2 regions of the Rhodoglobus sp. G.S.23 genome follow, and region 1 is predicted to be linked to the other one. Evidence: predicted binding sites of a transcription regulator. Region 1 holds the regulator's gene; the other holds the start of a gene.
The links. Region 1 encodes LexA, which represses DNA repair genes until DNA is damaged. Its sites were predicted from a motif close to TCGAACANNTGTTCGA; they were not measured.

Region 1 (11,666 bases):
CCAATTACTCATCGCAGTGACCGAACTAAACACCGGCAGAACTGCCCGACCATCCGGGCCCGTCACCGTCACGATCGATAACTCTTGAGTCTTGTCAATCGTGAGTCCGGCTTCGGTGGTCTCCGTCTCCCCCGCCTTCGCAAGCAACGGGATGAGAAGCCGAGATTCACGAATGGAATCAACTACGTCTGCCTCAGTCGCATTGCCCTGATGGAACCGAGTGATGACGGCCATGAGCGCAACAGGTGCTGTTCCGTCGTCATCGGGAGCAGGATTCGGTTCGAACGAGCGACCCTCCCAAGGAGTGCCGGCGGAGTCTGTCGAGTTCATATCAGCGTCCGATGCAAAAAATAGTTACTGCGATGAAACGTCAAGTGCTTCCGCAAGGGTGAAAGCCTTGGCATAAAGTGCCTTGCCGATGATCGCACCTTCGAGACCCTGAGGCACGAGTTCGCGCAGCTCGATGAGGTCATCGAGACTTGAGACGCCACCAGAGGCGATAACCGGGCGGTGAGTGCGATCCATCACTTGGCGAAGCAAATCGATGTTCGGGCCCTGGAGAGTGCCGTCTTTAGTCACGTCAGTAACCACATAGCGGCAGCATCCGGCTGACTCGAGACGGTCGAGGACCGTCCACAGGTCGCCACCCTCTTGAGTCCAGCCACGAGCAGCGAGCGTCGTTCCGCGCACGTCGAGACCAACGGCAATAGCCTCGCCGTACTCAGCGATTACGTGGGCAGCCCACTCAGGATTCTCCAGCGCTGCCGTGCCGAGATTGATGCGCTTCGCGCCGGTGGCAAGCGCGGCCTCGAGAGACGCATCGTCACGGATGCCGCCAGAAAGTTCAATATTGACGCGCTTCGGCGTCGACTTGATGACCTTCTTGATCATCGCGTGGTTATTGCCGCGACCGAAGGCAGCGTCAAGATCCACCAAGTGGATCCACTCCGCACCCTGGTCAACCCAGTCGTGCGACGCCGCGCACGGGTCGCCGTAGCTCTTCTCGGTTCCCGCTTCGCCCTGAGTGAGTCGAACGGCCTTACCGTCAGCGACATCGACGGCAGGCAGAAGTGTGAGGCTGGGTGTTTTATTGAACTCGCTCATAGATTTGCTCTCTGAAGACCTGATCGCGGAACGCCGCGCACAAGCATCCGATACTAGTGCACGTCGAACTGACGCAAAATCAGAGCGTCTCCAACCAGTTGCTTAGTAGTCGGATTCCGGCTTCGCCAGACTTCTCCGGGTGAAATTGAGTAGCCGTCAGGGGTCCATTTTCGACGGCAGCGAGGAAGCGACCGCCGTGGTCTGCCCACGTGAGCTTGGGTTGTGGAAATGGGGGCTGAACGTCAAGTGTCCACTGCTGTGCAGCATAGGAATGGACGAAATAGAATCGCTCGTCGCGAATCGAATCGAAAATAGTCGTGTCGTCGGGAGTCTCGACCGTGTTCCAGCCCATGTGGGGCAAAACTGGAGCAGGTAACTTTTCTACAACACCCGGCCACTCATCGAGTCCGTCGGTCTGAACACCGTGCTCATCGCCGGAAGAAAACAGCACCTGCATTCCGACACAAATCCCCATCACTGGGCGGCTGCCTGTCAGGCGCTTCTCGATAATCGCACCACCGCGCACTGATTCCAGTGCCGACATGACAGCAGCAAATGCGCCAACCCCTGGCACGAGAAGCCCGTCAGCGGCCTCAGCAACAGAACGGTCAGCGCTCAATCGCACGCTCGCGCCGGCAGCCTCTAGAGCCTTAGCCGCAGAGTGGATATTGCCCGATCCGTAATCCAGAATGACAACTGAGGGCGCAACCACTAGAGCGCACCCTTTGTTGACGGAATTCCGGTGACACGGGAATCGGGCTGAACAGCACCGCGCATCGCACGAGCAAAGGCTTTGAATTCAGCCTCAGCGATGTGGTGGGGGTCACGCCCACCCAAGACAGTGATGTGAACGGTAATACCCGCGTTGAAGCTGATCGCTTCGAAAACGTGACGAACCATCGATCCCGTGAAGTGTCCACCGATCAAGTGCATCTCAAACCCGGCAGGCTCCCCCGTGTGCACGAGGTACGGACGACCCGAGACGTCGACAACCGCTCGAACAAGCGCCTCGTCAAGAGGAACAAGCGCATCGCCATAACGAGAAATGCCGGCCTTGTCGCCGAGCGCCTGTTTGATGGCAAGACCCAAAGCGATGCCAATGTCTTCCACAGTGTGGTGGACATCAATGTGAGTGTCACCGGTCGCCTTCACAGTGAGGTCGATCAGTGAGTGCTTCGAGAATGCGGTGAGCATGTGGTCATAAAACGGGACGCTCGTCTCAATGGATGAGGTACCTGTTCCGTCGAGATTGATCGAGAGTTCGATACTCGACTCGCTGGTCTCGCGCGTGATCGTCGCGGTGCGCTGTGAAGTCATTGCTCAACTCTACCGAGCGCTTGGAGGTCAGCCATCGCATCCAGAAATGCCGTGGTCTCTGCTTCAGTGCCTGCAGTGACCCGCAAGTGGTGAGGTATACCGACATCGCGAATCAAAATGTCTTGAATGAGCAACTTGTTAAACAGTGCTTGCGGATCCGCAACATTCCCGAAGAGCACGAAATTTGCTTCGGTCAGTACGGGGGTGAACCCCAACTCCGCAAGCCCGGCGCTCATCCGGTCGCGCTGAGTTTTAATCTCCCCAACCATCGCGAGCATCTCAGGGGCGTGAGCAAGCGCGGCAACTGCGGCCGCCTGCGTCAAAGCGGAGAGATGGTACGGCAATCGTACGAGTCTGAGGGCATCGGCGATAGCCGGATCGGCGGCCAAGTACCCCACTCGAGCTCCGGCGAACGCGAACGCTTTGCTCATGGTGCGGGAAACAATGAGGCGCGGCCGTCCCTCAAGCAGTGACAGCGCCGTCTCGCGGTCGGAGAACTCTGCATAGGCTTCATCGACGAGCACGATACCGTCGGTCGCGTCGTAGGCGGCGACGACCGTCTCGTTGCTGACGGGAGTGCCGGTGGGATTATTCGGCGAACAGAGAAACACGATGTCCGGCGAAAGGTCAGCTATCGCCGCCACCACTGTTTCGGGAGTGAGGTCGTAGCCGGCATCACGAGAAGCCGTAACCCACTCGGTGCCGGTGCCTGAGGCGATGATGGGGTGCATAGAGTACGTGGGCGGGAATCCGAGAACGCTGCGGCCTGGACCGCCGAAGGCCTGAAGCGTTTGCTGAAGTACCTCATTGGAACCATTTGCTGCCCAGATGTTCGCAGCGGCGAGGCCGTGCCCCAGGTATTCGGCGAGACTCTCCCGCAGTTCAGTGAACTCTCGATCGGGATAGCGATTTGCGGTCATCACTGCTCTTGCCAGCGCCATCACAATATCGGTGGCCACCGCCTCGGGGATGGGGTGGGTGTTCTCGTTGACGTTGAGTTGGATGCTCACCGGATCGGTAGGTGCACCGTAGGGCTTGAGCCCTCGAAGGTCGTCACGGATAGGGAGATCTGAAAGCGAAGTCACTCCACAATGCTAGATGCAGACGGCTGACAAGCGTCACGCTGCCTCAATCAATCAGCCTCTACGTTCTCGCATGCACCACGAGCGAACCGCGCGAAGAGCTAGCGCGCGCTTCTATTCAGAAAAGCTGGCAGGGATCGCGAGCTGTTGACCCGCAAAGACATCTGCTGAGGGAAGCTGGTTGAGCTCAATCAACTGAGCAACAACATCGCGCGGATCGTGCCCAGGAGCATGGGTCTCTGCGATGTTCCACAGCGACTGGCCTGCGGAAACGTCGACGTAAACGAACGCGTTCTCGTTTGACTCCAACGTAGCGGCAGCGTCACCACCGTTGAGGGAGAAAACGAGAGCCGCAACAACCAACGGCGTGGCCGCGAGCGTCATCAAGACGACGCGACCACGCGTTGTGAGGCGAAGACGCGGTGCGGACTGCCGAGCACGGGATTCCGCGTTGGGTGCAATCACTGCAGTGGACATCAAATTCTCCTCTAGGGGTTCCCGCACCCGACTCTCGGCCGGGAGAGTCGGGTGCGAAGCTGTGTTCCGAACATACATTCGAATTGTTCTAATTTCAAGTACATATTCGAACAAGCCACCGACATTGCCTCGCGACACTCGAACAAATGTTTGTTTTTGGCTTGTTCTGCGGATACAGTTTCGAATGAGCCACTGACATTGGAATCGTTAGAGGCAGAAATAGAGGACTCGTGACCGACTCAATAGCCGCAAATGGCGACGCCGCAGAGCGTGGCACCCGCCGGCGAACCAGCTTGAGCGCGAAACAACTCGCGATCCTCGAGATGATTCAGCGAGCAGTCGCTACTCAGGGCTACCCGCCGAGCATGCGCGAGATCGGAGACGCTGTCGGCCTCTCCTCGCTATCGAGCGTTACCCACCAGCTCAACCAGCTCGAGCTCAGCGGCTACGTGCGCCGCGACCCCAACCGCCCCCGCGCCATCGAAGTTCTTATCGACGTGCCAAGCGCCGTCGACGAATCCAGCACGATCAGCCCATCGATGGGTGATGCCGCGATGGTTCCGCTCGTCGGCCGCATTGCCGCCGGTATCCCCATCACTGCAGAGCAGCACATTGAAGAAGTGTTCCCTCTCCCCCGCCAACTTGTTGGCAAAGGTGACCTGTTTATGCTGAAGGTCGTCGGAGATTCAATGATCGACGCTGCCATTTGCGACGGCGACTGGGTTGTTGTGCGCCAACAGCAGACAGCCGAAAATGGCGACATCGTTGCCGCAATGCTCGATGACGAAGCAACCGTCAAGGTATTTCGTCAACGCGACGGTCACACATGGCTACTGCCACGCAACTCCAACTTTGAGCCCATTCTCGGTGACTACGCCACAGTGCTCGGCAAAGTCGTTACGGTACTGCGCTCGCTCTAAGCAGGTTTAATCGCGAGCTCGCGCCCAACGCGCAAGCTCGCGACCAGACGCTACGAAGCTTTACTCACGAACTCTTCGAGCTCGGCTAGTCGAGCCGGGTGCACAAGCGCCCGCACCTGGGTTCCATCTTCGCGATAGTCCGTCGCCAACACGCGCCCCTGCACGTGGAGGCGCGAGATGACTTCTCCACGGTCATAGGGCACGAGCAGAGTCACCTCGACCTCCGGAGCTGGCAAAAGTTCCGCAATACGCGCGTTCAATTCGTCGATGCCCTCACCCGAGCGGGCAGAAACAAAGATTCCCGTCGGCTCAAGTCCACGAATCAACAAACGCTGGTCGTCATCCGCAAGGTCGCTCTTGTTGAAGACAACGATTTCAGGGATGTCGCGGGCACCCAGCTCACCGATGACGTCGCGCACCGTGCTCAGCTGAGCACCGGGATCTGGGTGGGAGGCGTCAACAACGTGCACGATGACGTCAGACTGCCCGATCTCCTCGAGGGTCGACCGGAACGCTTCCACAAGCTGATGCGGCAAATTGCGCACGAAACCAACAGTGTCGCTAAGCGTAAATAGCCGGCCATCTGCTGTCTCCGAACGTCTCACAGTGGCATCGAGCGTTGCGAAGAGCGCATTCTCTACGAGCACGCCGGCGCGAGTCAGACGGTTGAGCAAACTCGACTTGCCTGCGTTGGTATAGCCGGCAATAGCGACACTTGGCACCTCAAACCGGTCACGGTTGGCGCGTTTCGCCTCCCGAGCGGGCGCGAATCCCTTGATCTGCTTGCGTAGGCGAGCCATGCGAGTGTGGATGCGACGGCGATCGAGTTCAATCTTGGTTTCACCAGGACCACGGCTACCCATACCGGCGCCGGCGCCACCCACTTGGCCACCGGCCTGGCGAGACATCGATTCACCCCAACCACGAAGTCGTGGAAGCAGGTATTCCATTTGGGCTAGCTCCACTTGAGCCTTGCCTTCACGGCTTGTCGCGTGCTGGCTGAAAATGTCGAGGATCACCGCTGTGCGGTCGATCACCTTCACGCCGACGACATCTTCGAGTGCACGACGCTGGCTGGGAGCAAGTTCTGTGTCGGCAATGACAGTGTCCGCGCCGGTAGCGGCTACAACGTCGCGCAGCTCAATTGCTTTGCCCTTACCGAAGTACGTGCTTGGGTCAGGGTGCGAACGGCTCTGCAAGAGGCCATCAAGCACCACTGCGCCTGCGGTCTCTGCCAGAGCGGACAACTCCCGAAGTGAGTTCTCCGCTTCCCGAAGCGCTCCCTGACCGTAGATTCCGATCAGCACAACGTTTTCGATCCTCAGCTGGCGGTACTCGACCTCGGTGACGTCATCAAGCTCTGTTGAGAGCCCTCGAACACGCTTCAGTGCGTGCCGGTCGTCTCGATCAAACTGGTCGCCGTCTCGGTCGGCTTCATAATGAGCATCCGATTGGAGCGCTTGCGCCCCAGATGCCCCAGCACCGAAGCGCGTTACGGCAGCATGAGTGGAGCCTTCGCTGGCGAGAACGCGCTCGACGGAACGCTCGGCGTCGTCGCCGTTGTTGGCCTCGATACTGGTTTCTGTCGTGTTTCGCGTCATTGGGTTAACCCTACTTCTCTAGTTTTCGGTAAGTTCTGTTCATGGCTAACGAGCATTACTTCTCGTCTTCACCCGAGAGTGATCTCAAATTGCGGACGATTCACGCGACCATTGCTGGCGTCGAGCGAGAACTTGTCACGTCAAATGGGATCTTCAGCCCCGCGCACATTGACGCGGGAACTCAAGTTCTCTTGTCGAACGTGCCAGCGCCTCCTCCGGGAGGTAACTTGCTTGATCTCGGGTGCGGTTGGGGTCCGATGGCGCTCACCCTTGCCCTCGAATCACCTCATGCAACGGTGTGGGCGGTGGACGTCAACGAGCGCGCACTGGATCTGGTGCGCGCAAACGCCAAGAAATTGTCCATACCCAATATTAACGCGGTTCTGCCCGAAGATGTTCCCGAAGACATAACGTTTATGACTATTTGGTCGAATCCGCCCATTCGCGTAGGCAAGGGCGAGCTTCACAACATTCTTGAAACGTGGCTGCCGAGGCTCGAAATGGATGCGGATGCCTGGCTCGTTGTTCAACGCAACCTCGGCTCGGATTCCCTACATCGCTGGATGGAGTCCGCATTCCCTGACAACTTCACATTCAGTCGCGCCGCCATCAGCAAGGGGTATCGCGTATTACGGGCGCACAAACGCGCAACCGACGCGAACTAACAAAATCTCGGCAGTTAGCCGCTCTGCAGCGCGGAAACTAAGCCAGTTCGAGACTGCCGGTGTAAACGAGTTCCGCCGGACCGCTGAGCGAGACGTGTTCGCCGTCTTCGGTCGGGAACATCCGCACAACCACGGTGCCGCCCGGCACCGTAACGCGCCACTGATGCGGTGCGTTCGGGCCCGCGTAGTGACGAATGGCAAGCGCTGCTGCTACGGCCCCAGTGCCACACGACAAGGTCTCCCCGCTGCCGCGTTCATGCACGCGCATCCGAATCGAACCAACTCCGTCTTTGACGAGTGGATCCGCCGGCACCACGAACTCGACATTCGCGCCGTGCTCGGGCACAGGATCGATTACAGGGATGTAGCCGAGGTCAACACCGTCGAGTTCTGATTCTTCGGCGAGAGCAACGACCACGTGGGGGTTTCCTACGTTGATACCGAGTCCCGGGCGGGCGATCTCAAGCTCTTTCGCTCTCACGAGCGGTTCTCCACCGTCGAGTGCCCAACGTCCCATGTCGACTTGGTAGCCAGCCATGTTGCGCTGAACATCGCGAACACCACCGCGAGTACCAATTGGCAAAGTATCGCCGGGTTCGAAATCCACAAAGCCTTCGTTGGCGAGAAACTCGGCGTAGACACGGATGCCGTTGCCACACATCTCCGAGATGCTGCCGTCCGCATTGCGGTAGTCCATGAACCACTCGGCGTCGGCGTCTTCGGCAAGCGCCGCAGCGCCCGCATCGAGACTGCGAGACCGTACGGCGCGGATGATCCCATCTGCACCAACACCAAAGTGACGATCACAGATCGCTGCAACCTGCTGCGGGGTGAGGTCGAGCTCACCGTCTGGATCAGCGAAGAGCACGAAATCGTTGCCCGTTCCTTGACCTTTTGTGAAGTTAAGCGTCGCCATGCTGACCATTCTCCCCCATCACGATCGCCAGAGCACGCTGGGCACGATCAGCAGCGTCGTATTCGAGCCAGCGGCACTGCGCATAACGTTTGAACCAGCCAACTTGGCGTCGAGCGTAGCGACGCGTGAGCGCCGCCGTTTGCTCGATGGCTTCTGCTTCAGAGAGTGTGCCCTCCAGCTGTTCAATGGCCTGGGCATAGCCGATCGCGCGGGCAGCGGTGGTGCCTAAACCGTGCGGACGCAGCGCACGAACCTCATCGAGCAGCCCGGAATCCCACATATTCTGCACGCGCTCGTTCAGTCTGGCCACTAGCTTGTCGCGCGGAGCAGCGAGGCCAACAATGCGGGTTGACGTCCAGAGCTTGTTTTCTTCAGGTAATCCAGCGCCGAAGGATTTTCCTGTGATTTCGATGACCTCAAGGGCGCGAACTATTCTGCGACCGTTGCTGGCGCCGATCGATTGCGCGGCATCAGCATCCAACTCGCGGAGACGCTGAAATAGGATGCCAGCGCCGAATGTTTCCAGCTCGGCCTCGAGTCGTGCTCGCACGTGCGGGTCGCGGGCAGGGAACTGGAAATCATGAATGACGCTCGAGACGTAGAGACCGGAGCCGCCAACAAGGATGGGTACGTTTCCAGCAGATTGGATTTCTCGAATGATTTGACGCGCATCCACCTGATACTGAGCGACGCTGGCGTCGTCTTTAGGATCGAGGACGTCGAGCAGGTGATGAGGAATGCCGCGTCGTTCACTTATCGGGAGCTTGGCCGTGCCGATGTCCATCCCGCGATAGAGCTGCATTGCGTCTGCGTTAACGATCTCGGCGTGAGTTCCGTGACGCGCGAACCCTTCAGCGATGTCGAGCGATAGCTCTGACTTGCCGGTTCCTGTCGCCCCGACGATGACAACGAGGTCGTGCATGAAGCCGTGCTCGTCACTGGAGACCGCATGCTCGGGATTAGCGGAGGGAGTCTGTTGGGTCATAGATCGGCGTTGTCGAGACACGGATGGTCGGGAGGCCAAGTGATACTCGTGGGCCGGAGTCGGTAGTGGCCGCGCCGGTCGGCACTCCGCAGGACTCGGCTTGTGCGCGATCCCACGCATCTCCGGCTGGGGTTCGACGGATGTCAAGGGTCTGGCCCGCTGGAGTGTCTGCTACAAGGTGAAATGCTGCAGCTTCGGTGATTGTCAGAGTGACGACGTCGCCGGGACGCGGCGTTGCACTGCCTTCGGGAATATCGAAGTGCACAAGTCGCGAGTCTTCGGCACGGCCCGATAGCCTGGCGGTTTCTGCTTGCTTGCGTCCTTCGGTCGCGGTAACCATGACGTGGACGGTGCGACCGATTTGTTTGTCGTTTTCTTCGCGCGAGATGCGGTCTTGAAGAGCCGCGAGTCTTTCGTAGCGCTCTTGTACGACCTCTTTGGGGATCTGGTCGTCCATTGTGGCGGCGGGCGTTCCAGGCCGGATGGAGTATTGGAATGTATAGGCCGAGGCGAATCGCGACTCTTCAACCACACGCAGGGTTTCTTGGAAGTCTTCTTCTGTCTCACCGGGAAAACCGACGATGATGTCAGTGGTGATAGCGGCGTGCGGCATTTGGGCTCGTACTCGGTCAAGGATTCCGAGGAATTTGGTGGAGCGGTAGCTACGGCGCATTGATTTGAGGATGCGGTCTGAGCCGGACTGCAGGGGCATGTGCAGTTGCGGCATCACATTGGGCGTCTCTGCCATTGCGTCGATGACGTCGTCGGTGAAAGCTGCCGGGTGCGGGCTGGTGAAGCGCACACGTTCGAGACCTTGGATCGCGCCGACTGCTCGCAGGAGTTTGCTAAACGCTTGACGATCACCGAATTCAACTCCGTAGGAGTTCACGTTTTGCCCGAGCAGGGTGACTTCGATTGCTCCGTCGTCAACAATGGCTTGAACTTCGGCGAGGATGTCGCCGGGACGTCGGTCTTTTTCTTTTCCACGTAGCGCTGGCACGATGCAGAACGTGCACGTGTTGTTACAGCCTACGGAGATCGATACCCACGCGCTATGGGTGGATTCTCGTCTTGCCGGGAGCGTCGAGGGGAAGACGTCAAGCGACTCAAGAATTTCGAGTTGCGCTTCTTCATTGTGGCGGGCGCGTTCGAGAAGAGCGGGAAGGGAGCCCATGTTGTGGGTTCCAAAGACCACGTCTACCCACGGTGCTTTCTCGAGGATGACGTTCTTGTCCTTTTGCGCAAGACAACCGCCAACGGCGATTTGCATGCCTTCGTGTTCTTTTTTGACGCTGGCGAGCATGCCGAGGTTGCCGTAGAGCTTGTTGTCCGCGTTCTCGCGAACCGCACAGGTGTTAATGACGACGACGTCTGCTTGGCCCTCGGTTGCGCGAATATAGCCGGCTGCCTCAAGGGAGCCACTGAGTCGCTCGGAGTCGTGCACATTCATCTGGCAACCGTAGGTGCGCACTTCGTAGCTGCGTGGGGCGGCCAGTTTCTCATCAATCATGTCTTCCACCTTAAGCCTCTGGACCATCTCCGCTTGACGGTGTGTTACCTAAAGGTGGGCCCGCCAGAAGATTCGCTTGAGCCAGAGGAGAGCGCGGCGGTGACTGCCGCCGAGACTACGGACCCTGAGTACCCCTTGCGCATGAGAAACCCCGTGAGCCGACGCTTGGCTGTGACTCCGTCGAGTGAGCGAAGCTGAGGAGCTCGCTTGAACGCAACCTCGTTCGCGCGCTCTTGCTCCTCGTCACGATCGTCGTCGAGCACCGCAGCAATGTGCTCTTGGTCGATATTGCGTCGACGCAGTTCGGCACGGATAGCTGAAGCGCCAAGTTTCTTTCGATCGCGTAGTGTTCGCGCGAGTGTTTCGGCGAGTGCGGCGTCGTCGAGTAGTCCACAGCTCTCCAGCCGTTCGACTTCGCAATCAATGTCTTCAGATTCGAATTCTCGAGTGGCTAAGAACTGCGTCATTTCGTGTGACGACATGCCCCGTCGAGCGAGTGCCCGCATGCTCACTTGGCTTATCTCCGAGAAGCCGTCTCGCGCTTGACGTCGCTGCGCTTGTGACTGCGCGCGAACTGGCTCAGCTTGAGTCTTGGAGTCATCCGTATCGGGTGTTTGTTCCTTGGAGTGAGCGGGGCTGAAGTCAGCCATGGTCGGTAGTGCACGCACCGGTGCCAGGTCGGCTGCACGCGAATCCGCCCGTCCAAGGGATTCGCCTTGGTCGCCACTAGCTTCGAGCGTTGGTGACTCCTCCGGCGATAAATCCGCCGCCCCGTTCCGTTGGGTACCGGAACGATCCCCAAACAGGTTGATGACGGGTGCGAGAAATTCATCGTCGGAGGAAGTCATAACAGAACCTACTGGCCTACGGCTGTCTTAAGCGGGGTAGCTGCTTTGTCAGCTACTGGCAGCACCGGTCCGTCAGCCTTAGCGCTGGCCTTCGCCGCCTTCTCAGCTTTCTCCGCCTTCACTGCGGCGTCGGCCAAGGCTTTCGCCTCGCTCGCGTTCGCTGCTTTCGCTTCAGCGCCCACACCGAGTTTGCGCATGATCTTCTGTTCAATCTCCAGCGCAATGGCAGGATTTTGGAGCA
Region 2 (11,666 bases), 110 kb from region 1:
CCGCGCTCCCGGAAGTGATCCCGTGATCACGTCCTACTTGCGGATGACGGGAACAACAAGCGACGTCGACGCGTTCCCGCGAAACGTTTCCGACATCCGCAGCCTCATGCACCCCGAGGGGGCGGCTCTTCAGCTGCCGTCTGGGCAGGTGTATGAGCTCACCGCGACACCGAATGCGTCGTCAGTTGCTGAGCTTTGGTTGCTAGGTTCGAGTGATTATTCTGCGCGGCTCGCCGCCGCTCAGGGCATGCCGTACGTGTTCGCGCATCACTTCTCTGGTGAGGGAACAGACCGCATCTTGGGCTTGTACCGCGACAACTTTGTACCCTCGGATCAGCTGAAGGAGCCACGAACCTTCTTGACGCTCAATGTTGCGGTCGCCGATACCGCGGCAGAAGCGCGGGCTGCTGCGCTTCCGCAGTTGCAGCAGATGGCTCGGCTCCTCAGCGGGATGCCTCTTGGTCCGCTCTCAACAATTGAGCAGGCTGCGGCGACCGAACTTGCTGCTCCGCAGCAACAGATGGTCGATGATATGGCCGAACGTTGGGTCATCGACGAACCCGTGGCTGCGGCAGCCCGCATCCGCTCGCTGGCGACCCGGTTCGGTGTTGACGAAGTTATGGTCAGCCCAGGGCTCTCGGCACACGATGCGGATGCGCCGAACACCTCGCCTGCGCGCGTGCGGGCTCTTGAACTGCTGGCGGAGCAACTGCTCGCCTAACGCGCCAAGACGCATCTTTTGGCACGCGATCTCCGGTTGATTTATTGCACAGAACCAAGGCTCGCTATTCAGGCAGTGTCACGTTGGTGCGGAGTCTAAGCTGCCGGACGCCGTCATGCTCGCGCATCTCAACGTGCGATAGGCGAGACTTCACAAACTCGCTGAAAGTTGTGAAGCCCAACGAAGATTCATCGAACGACGGATCAATTCTGAGCATCTGATTCTTGACCGCGGAGCTGTGGAGCCACTCTGAATCCTCTTTCTGTTGCACTAGTCGCATAGCGCGCACTAGCACCTTGAATGGAGATACCTTAGTTGCCGGCGGATCGGTGATAGCGGCCTTTGCGCTGGACTTAGATTCGGGAGTAGGTGTCGTTGTTGCCCCGTCGTCTGTGGCGGGTGGTGCAGCGGTGAAGGCGGAGACCGGCGATTCATTCGCACTGGCGCCGTACTCAACACCCGGCAGCGAGTCATAGTCGGCGAATTTGTCGCACGAGGAGGTAAGCGCTTGACTTGTGCCACCAGCGACTCCGACACCGACGACAAAGCGACCAAGGGTCTTGGCGCGTTGCGCTAGCGCCACATAGTCTGAGTCGCCAGCAACGATCACCACATGAGTGAGGTCGGGCAGACGAAAAAGGTCTTCCATGACGTCAACAGACAGCCGGATGTCCGCCCCATTCTTCATTTGAGCTGTGAGCGGAAAGAGTTGCACGAGTTCGACAGCGCGGTTGATGAGCTGTTTCTGGTAGCTCGAGTTGACCGGTAAAGACCAGTCGGCGTAGGCGCGGCTGAGCGCAACTGTGCCGAACGAGGAGGCGTAGTCGAGCAGGGCCTCAACGTCGACTTCGGCGTCCGCGAGCTTGGTCCCGACCGGCGTCGTGCTTGCACGGTTTGAGACGTGCCACCGAACCTTGTCCGTCTGAAACGCACCATTGCCGTGTTTTTGGTTGTAGCGCGAGATCACGATGTTGTCGAAATCGATGTAGACGGCAACGCGTCCTTCTGTGGAAGCGGGCATGGGGTCTCCTCCGGCTAGAGCGGTCCACCTCGCGCACAACGTTACTGAGGCTTCTTCGGCTCACGCTAGCAGTACACGCCGCGCGAGTCAGCGACTGGGGGAACCTCATCGTCGCTACCATTGGGCGATCAGAGTGATGGAGAGCAAGTCATGAGCTACAGTGCAATTCGGGTTCGAGCCACCCCCGGGATCCCGCGGGAAGGCCACACCGGTGTTGCCGTAATCGTGGCAGGCATCGGTCTGGCTGGCTGGATATCGTTCGGTCGGCACCTCTTTGGCATCGGGGGTGACCTCACGATTGTCTACGCTGCAACGCTCGGACTCATTTTTGCGGTCTTGTTTGTTCTGACCGGGCTGGCAGTTCGGCGCACGGCACGTCGCGGGTTCGAGACGCGGGTTTTAACCCGAGCCTTGCTCATCGCCTCCGGGATATGCGGATTTCTTCTGGGGCTTACGATTCCGGATTCAACACCTCAGGGGCTTCAGACCATAATTAGCGGTCCGTACGAGCCGGCACTAGGAATAGCCATTGGCATCGCAAATCCGCTCGGCGTCATTGGCATTGCCACCGCGATAATCGCGCTCACTCTTGCGATAAAGGATTCCCGTGGCCGGATCTCACTAGTTGAGTCGTGGGGCGATGACGAGTCGGCGTCAGAGGTTGCACCGGTTTAGTTCCGCTGGGCTAGCTCACTTGTGAGTGTTCGCCGAGCTGGTGCCAACCGCGATTGAAATAGACGAGCGGTGGAGTGCCTTCTGCCCCAGAATCGACTGCGGACTGTGTCGCACGAAGCAAAATTATGGATGCGGCTCCCGCGTCGAGTTGATCGACCCGCGTTCCTGCGACCCAGGCTGGTGCGCTCGGAAAGTACGGCTCACCGGTCGGCAGTCGTCTCCACAAACTGGTGTCAGAAAATCGATCAACACCGCTAGTTGCGCACAGTTGCGCGATTTCAAGTTGGTCTTTTCCCAAGAAGTGGACCACATAGGAGCTGGCGCTCCGGATGCTCGCGGCGGTGGATGCACGATGGCTGATCGAGAACGCGAGGAGCGGCGGTACCGCGCTCACAGAAACAACCGATGTCGCTGTGAGGGCAACGGGACCGTCGGGGGAGTCGGCGGTGATGACCGCAACACCGCCAGGATAGTGACGAAAGGCGCGAGCAAAATCGTCGCCACTGATCTCAGTTTCGGGCGAGGTGCGCTCATCGGGGCTGTACGCCTCATCGTGCGAGAGAGTCTGATGTTTCGCTGTCGTCTGCATTCGTCCATCCGAAGGTTGTGGGGATGCGAACAAGAATGCGCCGCATCCGCCAGCGAAGCGAGAATGTGTCGCTTTATTTCTCTGTGTTTCGTCCTTTGTTTCACTGCCAGGTGCAGTGAATGGCTGCTCGGCGCACCATGGTGGCATGCCTAAACAAATTCGCTTCAACGCCTTCGACATGAACTGCGTCGCCCATCAGTCGTCAGGAATGTGGCGCCACCCCGATGACCAATCGTGGCGCTACAAAGACCTCGACTATTGGACGGAACTTGCCCAGCTGCTCGAACGTGGCACCTTTGATGGCATCTTCATTGCGGATGTCCTCGGTACCTACGATGTGTACGCGGGTTCCAATGAGGCTGCGATTCGCCACGGCGCGCAAGTTCCGGTGAATGACCCACTGTTGCTCGTTTCGGCCATGGCGCATGTCACGGAACACTTGGGATTCGGCATTACCGCCGGCACGGCCTACGAACATCCGTACCCTTTCGCGCGTCGCATGTCGACGCTTGATCACCTCACCAAGGGGCGCATCGGTTGGAACGTCGTCACCGGTTATCTTCCTTCAGCAGCCCGCAATATGGGCAATGATGATCAGCTCGAGCATGATGATCGCTATGACCACGCCGACGAATACCTCGAAGTTCTCTACAAGCTGTGGGAGGGCTCGTGGGAAGACGATGCCGTTATTCGTGATCGCGAAACCGGTGTGTTCACCGACCCAAGCAAAGTTCACGACATTGAGCACAAGGGCAAACATTTCACGGTTCCCGGGATCCATTTGTCAGAGCCGTCGGTGCAGCGAACCCCGGTGATCTACCAGGCAGGCGCATCACCGAGGGGCATCCAGTTCGCGGCAGGCAACGCCGAAGCGATCTTTGTTGCTGCCTCGACTAAAGCGGGACTCAAGGCAACGGTTGGCCGCATCCGGGATGCTCTTGAAGAGGCTGGCCGTGATCGCTATTCTGCGCGAATCTACACACTGCTCACGATCATCACGGATGACACCACGGAGAAAGCTCACGCGAAGTATGCCGACTTTCTCAGCTACGCCAGCGAAGAGGGAGCGCTCGTCTTCATGTCCGGATGGATGGGGATTGACCTTTCGGAATATGACCTCGATGAGCCCATTGGCAACGTCAAAAGCAATGCAATCCAGTCAACAGTCGCCAACTTTCAGCAGGCAAACAATGACGGAAGCGAGTGGAAAGTTCGCGATATTGCCCGACTCGGCGCTATCGGGGGTCTGGGTCCGTTCATCATTGGCTCGGGCACGGAAATCGCGGATGAGCTGCAACAGTGGGTAGAAGAGACCGACGTTGATGGCTTCAATCTTGCGTATGCCATTACGCCAGGTACCTTCGAAGATGTCGTAGAGCACGTCATCCCTGTGTTGCGCGAGCGGGGTCTATATCCTGAGGAATACGTGGAGGGCACGCTGCGCAACAAGCTTCACGGACGAGGAAACCGGCTGCCAGCCGAGCATGCAGGGGCGAGTTATCGCCGACGTCCCTAGCGAAGCTCGAAGATGATCTCTTCGGTGTCCCGTTTCACGCTGGCGATTCCTTGACCCCAGAATTCACGACTGATCCAGTAGGTGAGCTCTCGCTGGTCGTCCATCATGAAGGTGGCTATCATTCCGGCGAGAGTTCCGCTGCGGTAGATCGCGCAGGCTACAACGTCGGGGTTCGCGAGAATGCGAGAAACCAGGAATCGAATTCGGCCCGGTCGTCGGGGTCTGGTGCCGTGAATGCGGCCATCGCGACCGACTCTGGATCCCGCATCCACTCGAAGACTGCATCACCGTCGCTGAGACGCAGGTCACGAAGGGTGACGCCGTCGTTTTTGGCGTCGGCGACTGAGGTCATAGCTTGATCGAATACTTAAACCCGATGTGCGATGCCTCGAAGCCCAGCTTCTTGTAGAAGCGATGCGCGTCGGTGCGCGCCTCATCCGATGTGAGTTGGATGAGCGAAGCGCCGAGTGTTGGCGCTGCGATGTCGATGACCCACCGCATCATCGCGCCGCCGATGCCCGATGAGCGCTGACTTGCCGCAACCCGAACGGCTTCGACTTGGAGGCGGTGTGAACCTCGCCGCGCCATCCCGGGAATCGCGGTCAATTGCATGGTGGCCACGACATCACCACTGGGGGCAACGACAACAAGCAATGCGTTCGCGGGAGTTGTTGCGATCGCGTGGAACGCTTTTTCGTAGGCCGGGCGATCTTCGGGGCGCGCGGTATCTCCCCGCAAGGCGCTCACTGGGTCATCCGCCAGAAGTTGAAGGATGGTGTCGATGTCGCCCAATTCGGAATACCGAAGCGTCATTTCACCATCTCGCGTGTGGAGAGTTGTCGGGACCGTCACTTTGGAAAACACTCTTATGACGTTATCAGCGTGGGCGGGGGCCTTAGTGCCGCATCAGCGGAAGTTGCCATTGATTAGAACATATGTTCGAATAGAAGCATGCGATGGAGCGGGCAACAGGTCAGCAGTGAGGCCCCCAACGCGCTGCCCGGCCTTGCGAAGCTCAACAATCTTGTGCGTACGGTTCGCACGCCAGACTTTCAGGGCGTCACCTTCTACGAGGTATTAGCCAAGAGCGCCCTCAACAAAGTCCCCACCGCAAGCGATATGCCGTTTGGGTGGACCATCAACCCGATGCGCGGATGCCTTCACCAGTGCACCTACTGCTTCGCTCGACCGACGCACGAATATCTCGACCTCGATTCAGGGAAAGACTTTGACACTCAAATCGTGGTGAAGGTCAATGTTGCTGAGGTGCTGGCCAAAGAACTCAGCAAGCCCAGCTGGGGAAGGCACGCTGTTGCTTTAGGAACCAACACTGACCCTTACCAGCGCGCAGAGGGTCGATACCGGCTGATGCCGGGCATCATCGCTGCATTGGCCGGTTCGGGAACGCCGCTCTCGATTCTCACCAAGGGCACCCTGCTTCGGCGAGATTTACCACTGCTGAAAGAGGCAAGCGAGCACGTACCCGTCGATATCGGGATGTCGATCGCGATCTATGACGATGAGCTGCAACAGTCGGTCGAGCCTGGTACGCCGACTGCGAAGTCACGCCTCGCCACAGTAACTGCGGTGAGAGATGCTGGCCTCGATTGCGCAGTCTTTCTCATGCCGATCCTGCCGTTTCTTACCGATACGCGTGATCACTTGGAGCGTGCAGTTGCCGCGGTGAAGGATGCCGGCGGAACATCAATTGCCTATTCTGCCCTTCATCTCAAGCCCGGGACCAAGGAGTGGTACTTCCAATGGCTAGAAGCGGCGCATCCGGAATTGCTCGAGCGCTATCACTCAATGTATTCACGCGGCACCTACGCTCCCATGGAATATCGTCACTGGCTAGCAGCCAAATTGCGTCCGATTATCCGTCGGCACGGTCTCGAGCGAACCGCACTTGACCCAGCGACAGGAATCGTTGGTTCGCGTGCCACCGTAAGTACGCGCGACGTCAATGGGGAGCGATCGCTAATCGCGGAAGAAATGCCGCCAGCCTTGGCCGCTAGGGCGATGCCGCAACCCATGTTGTTTTAGCGGTTCGCGCATACTCGCACCCATTCCTGCTCGCCGCGATCTGGGAGCAGGCTCCACGTTCGCTCGACGTTCTCAGAAATTTGTGGGGGCTCAGTCCGCCCGTGTTTATCGTGAATATGCTGCCTCGCGCAGCAAAGGGGTCGAAGCTGACGCCCCTAATGGAGACGAATCGAACTTGGGGAGTGAAACGAAGATGCCTGCCAACAAGAATTCACGGGTGAAGGACCCGGAGCTCTATGAGGAACTCCGCAACGACGGTGCGTCAGCGGAGAAAGCAGCGCGCATTGCGAACGCGGCGGCACGGGATGGACGATCCGAAGTTGGGCGACGAGGGGGAGAGTCAGGATCCTACGAAGACTGGACAGTCAAAGAATTGCAGAATCGGGCCCGCGAACTGGACCTGCACGGATACTCTTCGCTCAACAAGGACGACCTGATCGCGAAGCTGCGCGCACACTAGGAGTGCCGAGACGCGGTTCGATACGGCTCCTCGTGCCTGAGCGTGAGTGAGCAAATGTGGTGCACACGCTGCGGCCGGGAGACCGTCTCATTAGGCTGGTGCGGTGACCTCTCAAGCTTCTGCCTACTACGTTCGCCACGACGACACTCATTTTGAGTCCACGATTCACGCACAAGGAGCGTGGAATCCGCACGAGCAGCACATGGCTCCGGTTGCCGGAATTCTGGCGCACGCGCTTGAGTCATTCGAAGCGCGGACAGAACTCCGCATTGCACGCATCAGCTACGAGATCCTCGGGCTCATTCCTGATGGTGCTTTCGAAGTGAAGACAACGCTGCTGAGGCCGGGGCGCACAATCGAACTTGTCCAAGCTGAGCTCGTTGCTGCGGGTCGTGTCGCAGTTCGAGCGACTGCGTGGCGTCTTCACACCTCCGACACCTCAGCAGTAGAAGGAGTTGTCGACGAACGGATGTTGGCTCCCGAGCACGCAACTGGCGCAGTGAATCTCTCGAAGTGGCCAGGAGGCTACATTCAATCGATTGACGCACGGGCTCTTCCGGATCATGGTCCTGGACACGGACGCGTGTGGTTGCGCACACCGTATCCTCTGTTGACAGATGAGCCGGTAAGCGATTTTGTGCGGCTGATGGGGCTTGTTGACACGAGCAATGGCATCGCCACGCGCGTCAAGCCGGGGGAGGGCGGGTACGCCTTCCCGAATGTTGACTTGCAGATCCATCTCTATCGTGCGCCAACTGGGGAGTGGCTTGGATTGCAGAATGCCGTAAATTTTGGGGCTGATGGGGTCGGCCTGACATCGACTGTCCTCCACGATCTGAGCGGACCATTCGGTCGAGCTGAGCAGATCCTGACGCTCCGCAAACTGTAAGCATCCACCTGCTAATTAATTCTCATGTGGGTCTTGTGTTGCCCGTCCTGCGAGCGTAATCTACAACCAAATGGTTGTAGATGAAGTAACAGACGCCGAAGTGGACGCGATGTTTCGCGCTCTCGCTGATTCCACACGTCGTGACATAGTCACGCGCGTAATGCGGGAAGGAATCTCTGTCTCGCGTCTCGCCAGCAGCTATGAGATGAGTTTTGCCGCGGTTCAAAAGCACGTTGCCGTGCTGCAGGCGGCTGGGCTTGTGTCGAAGCAGCGCAGCGGCCGTGAGCAAATAGTTCGCGGCGATCTGACATCCATTCATCGAATCCAAGAACTTCTCTCGCACTTTGAAGAGGTGTGGGAGAAGCGAGCGCTGCGCATGGCCGCTGTGCTCAACGACGACCCCAATGACATAGACAACGAACGAAAGAACAGGTGAAGCAATGAACGTCACGAGCCACACCGATGTTGAGGCACTGACTCTCACGACGACCGCCGAGTTTCCCGCCACGCTTGAGCGCTCCTGGCAACTGGTCAGTGACCCTCGGCAACTTGAGCGCTGGTGGGGGCCACCCGAGTGGCCGGCGACGTTTGTGAAATTCGAGTTCGAGCCTGGCGGTCGCGCCCACTATTACATGACGGGTCCTGAGGGCGAGAAGATGCATGGCTGGTGGAAGTTCACCTCTATTGTCGAACCGCGCGAGCTATCGATAGAAGATGGATTTGCGGATGATGCTGGTGAGCCGAGTGGCGACCTCGGTGTTACGATCGCTCGCCTCGTCTTTGAGCCTGTAGACAACGGAACCCGGCTCACGATTCATTCAGGATTCGAGTCAGCCGCTCAGCTCGAGGAAATGATCAAGATGGGCATGGAAGAGGGAATGCGCGAAGCTCTTGGCCAAATCCGCGCCATCCTTGACGAAGGCTAGGCAGGAAGCGGGATGTCATTTCAGGCTTACCTGGACGCGGTAGAACAGAAGACCGGTCTCACGCCTCGCCAATTCATCGCGATCGCAGAGCAGAAGGGGCTTGCGGACCGATCGGTCAAGGCCGCTGAAATTCTGGAGTGGCTCAAGAACGATTACGGTCTGGGGCGTGGGCACGGCATGGCGATGGTGCACGTCATCACCAAAGGCCCAAACATTGACGCAAAGCATGTGGGCACCGCTGGTGCTCATCGTGACGAAGCTGACGTGCTTTGGCTCGATGGAATCGCAACGAAGCCGAACTAGTCGTCGCGTGGTCGCGAATCCGATTCGTCGCGACCCCGTAGCTTCTCCAGCTCGCGACGCTCGCGCTTGGTAGGTCGACCCGCTCCACGATCACGGCGGGGTGCCAGCGCCACTTCCTCGCGGGAGGGTGGCGGAGGAGTCTCATCGATGAAGCTCTCGGCGGCAGTGACTGCTGAGACTCGCTTCACGATGGTCTGTTTGACAACGAGGATGCGGTCGAATCCGGCAATGCGAATGCGGACCTCATCGCCAATTCGCACCGGATGCGCGGCTTTTGCGCTCGTACCGCCGATTTTGACGTGTCCGGCCCGGCAGGCTGCGGTGGCTTGTGAGCGGGTCTTGAAGACGCGCACTGCCCACAACCAGCTATCGACGCGTACTGTGCCTGCAGCCACTAGGCGCTGGCGAGTTCAGTTTTCCAGCGAACAAGGCGCTGCACTGTGGCGTTGTCATCGGCGGCGAGCGTGCTCATGGTGTCCTCGGGAACGAAGTAGTTGATGGCGAGGAATCCCCGCACCTTCTCCGAGGGGTCATCCACGAGCATCCGCAGCACGTCGCACGGCGCATATTCGTTGCGTGCCACGCAGGCGCGAACGCCCTCGTCAGTATCGCGAGCCAGCACCTCGAACACGTCGACGGGCGTGTTGTGGCTGCTCGCCGCACTTTCACGAATTTTCGGGTTGGGGTCGCCAGCCAAGATGCGCAGTCGAGCAATCTTGCTTGGGGTAACTTCTGGTGCTGGGTGAAGATCAGCGGCCTCTTCAGCAGTGAGCATCGATGGGGCCATTGCCCGCATTTGGGCCCGCTGCGCCGGAGTATTAAAGCGGATGCATGACATGGGGCTAAGGCTACGCCTGATGGCTAGCAAGTTCCTGTTTCGATCGCGGCATTTCGTGGTCGGATGCTCGCTACACTCGAAGTGTGGCAGTCAGCAGTTCACCCGAGATCAGCAACCGTGTCTGGACTGTGCCCAATGTGCTGAGTCTCATCCGACTCGCACTCGTGCCGGTGTTCCTCTTTTTCATCATCTCGGCACAGGATGCTCTTGCGCTTGTCGTTCTTGTCGTGTCGAGCGTGAGTGACTTTCTCGATGGCGTTATTGCGCGACGATTCAACCAGATCACCCGATTGGGGCAGTTGCTAGATCCCGCTGCCGATCGGCTTTTCATTTTTGCGGCACTTATTGGTTTGGCGGCACGGAATGTCATACCGTGGTGGCTTTTCATCATCATCGTCGCGCGCGAAATCATGCTCGTAATTTTGGGACTCATTTCGGCTAACTATGGATTTGGCCCGCTCCCGGTTCATCACCTCGGCAAAGTTGCGACAGCTGCACTGTTCTATGCTCTTCCAATCCTGATGCTCGGGCAGGCGTTTCCTGACGTCGCGTGGGCCACTGATCCCATCGGTTGGGCTTTCGCTTTGTGGGGTGCGTTCTTGTATTGGTGGGCTGGGTTCATCTATGTCGCACAATCGGTCCGAATTTCTCGCATTCCGAGGGGTTGAGGAGTGCTCCGATCCGATACGCTGTTCAGTCAGGGAGGTTTGCGATGGTTGAGTCAATGAATAGTGGTCACGGCGCCGACATGCAGTCGGCTGACGAGACGTCCGCGCAGCCTATTGTCGAGCGAATCGACACCACTGCTACTTATAGTCACGAGTTCGCGGCTCAGGTCGCGGCAATGGGCGCCGATGTTTCGGTCGATGAGCAGTCAGCAATTTCTGCGCTGCCTTCAGGTTCTGCGCTGCTGATTGTGCGCCGCGGACCAAATATTGGTGCACGTTTTCTGCTGGATGCCGACATCACTACTGTTGGTCGTCATCCCGAGGCGGATATTTTTCTCGATGACGTGACTGTTTCGCGTCGTCATGTCGAGTTTTTGCGTCGCGGTACAACATTCGATGTTAAGGATTTGGGCTCGCTCAACGGAACGTATCTCGGGGGTGACCGCATCGAGTCGACCGCGGTTCTTCGTGACCGCGCTGAGGTTCAGGTTGGCAAGTACAGGCTGACGTTTTACGCGTCTCGCCGTGACCTTCCGTCGGCGGCTGGTAATTAGTGGCTGGGGTTGCGCGTCAAGCGCGTCAAGCTCCAGCGCCAGTACTGTTGAGTATTGGGCAAGTTCTCGCAAAACTCAGTCCTGAGTTTCCCGATCTCACTCCGTCGAAGCTTCGGTTTCTTGAGGAGCGCAAACTCGTGGCGCCGGCACGAACGGCGTCGGGGTATCGCAAGTTTTCGTCGTCCGATATGGAGCGACTTCGTTTTGTGCTTTCCATGCAGCGAGACCATTATTTGCCGCTCAAGGTAATCCGTGGCTACCTCGAAGAAATGGATGCCGGGCGCACTCCTGAACTTCCTGGTGGTGCCGTTGCGGCAGCATCGATGCTGTCGGCCGAGCGCAAGCTCACGCGGGAAGAGTTAATTCGCGAAGCTGGCGCAAGCCCCATGCTTTTGAGCGATGCGATTTCGTCGTCGCTTATCGTGGCGTCCGATGTTTTTGGCGAAGATTCGCTTGCGGTACT

Region 2: AC1ENN_RS06415 (Rv2578c family radical SAM protein) is a predicted target of LexA. The motif match lies at 5,450-5,465, and genes of this name have one in related genera.

Annotation. Positions count from the first base shown of each region.
Region 1 covers NZ_CM155237.1:1,218,599-1,230,264, reverse strand. The annotation lists gene AC1ENN_RS05865 (SseB family protein) at 1-330, opposite strand, end outside; gene priA (bifunctional 1-(5-phosphoribosyl)-5-((5-phosphoribosylamino)methylideneamino)imidazole-4-carboxamide isomerase/phosphoribosylanthranilate isomerase PriA) at 355-1,104, opposite strand; gene hisH (imidazole glycerol phosphate synthase subunit HisH) at 1,184-1,816, opposite strand; gene hisB (imidazoleglycerol-phosphate dehydratase HisB) at 1,816-2,421, opposite strand; gene AC1ENN_RS05845 (histidinol-phosphate transaminase) at 2,418-3,506, opposite strand; gene AC1ENN_RS05840 (LysM peptidoglycan-binding domain-containing protein) at 3,618-3,980, opposite strand; gene lexA (transcriptional repressor LexA) at 4,211-4,900, shown strand; gene hflX (GTPase HflX) at 4,951-6,501, opposite strand; gene AC1ENN_RS05825 (class I SAM-dependent methyltransferase) at 6,543-7,166, shown strand; gene dapF (diaminopimelate epimerase) at 7,204-8,082, opposite strand; gene miaA (tRNA (adenosine(37)-N6)-dimethylallyltransferase MiaA) at 8,069-9,004, opposite strand; gene miaB (tRNA (N6-isopentenyl adenosine(37)-C2)-methylthiotransferase MiaB) at 9,042-10,577, opposite strand; gene AC1ENN_RS05805 (regulatory protein RecX) at 10,622-11,425, opposite strand; gene recA (recombinase RecA) at 11,434-11,666, opposite strand, start outside.
Region 2 covers NZ_CM155237.1:1,332,083-1,343,748, forward strand. The annotation lists gene AC1ENN_RS06375 (LLM class flavin-dependent oxidoreductase) at 1-721, shown strand, start outside; gene AC1ENN_RS06380 (NYN domain-containing protein) at 786-1,742, opposite strand; gene AC1ENN_RS06385 (hypothetical protein) at 1,893-2,417, shown strand; gene AC1ENN_RS06390 (flavin reductase family protein) at 2,428-3,006, opposite strand; gene AC1ENN_RS06395 (LLM class flavin-dependent oxidoreductase) at 3,152-4,522, shown strand; gene AC1ENN_RS06400 (hypothetical protein) at 4,519-4,644, opposite strand; gene AC1ENN_RS06405 (hypothetical protein) at 4,680-4,874, opposite strand; gene AC1ENN_RS06410 (GNAT family N-acetyltransferase) at 4,871-5,335, opposite strand; gene AC1ENN_RS06415 (Rv2578c family radical SAM protein) at 5,474-6,565, shown strand; gene AC1ENN_RS06420 (Rho termination factor N-terminal domain-containing protein) at 6,759-7,025, shown strand; gene AC1ENN_RS06425 (thioesterase family protein) at 7,129-7,914, shown strand; gene AC1ENN_RS06430 (ArsR/SmtB family transcription factor) at 7,985-8,350, shown strand; gene AC1ENN_RS06435 (SRPBCC family protein) at 8,355-8,840, shown strand; gene AC1ENN_RS06440 (DUF4287 domain-containing protein) at 8,853-9,143, shown strand; gene AC1ENN_RS06445 (RNA-binding S4 domain-containing protein) at 9,140-9,538, opposite strand; gene AC1ENN_RS06450 (hypothetical protein) at 9,538-9,981, opposite strand; gene AC1ENN_RS06455 (CDP-alcohol phosphatidyltransferase family protein) at 10,065-10,649, shown strand; gene AC1ENN_RS06460 (FHA domain-containing protein) at 10,694-11,203, shown strand; gene ftsR (transcriptional regulator FtsR) at 11,203-11,666, shown strand, end outside.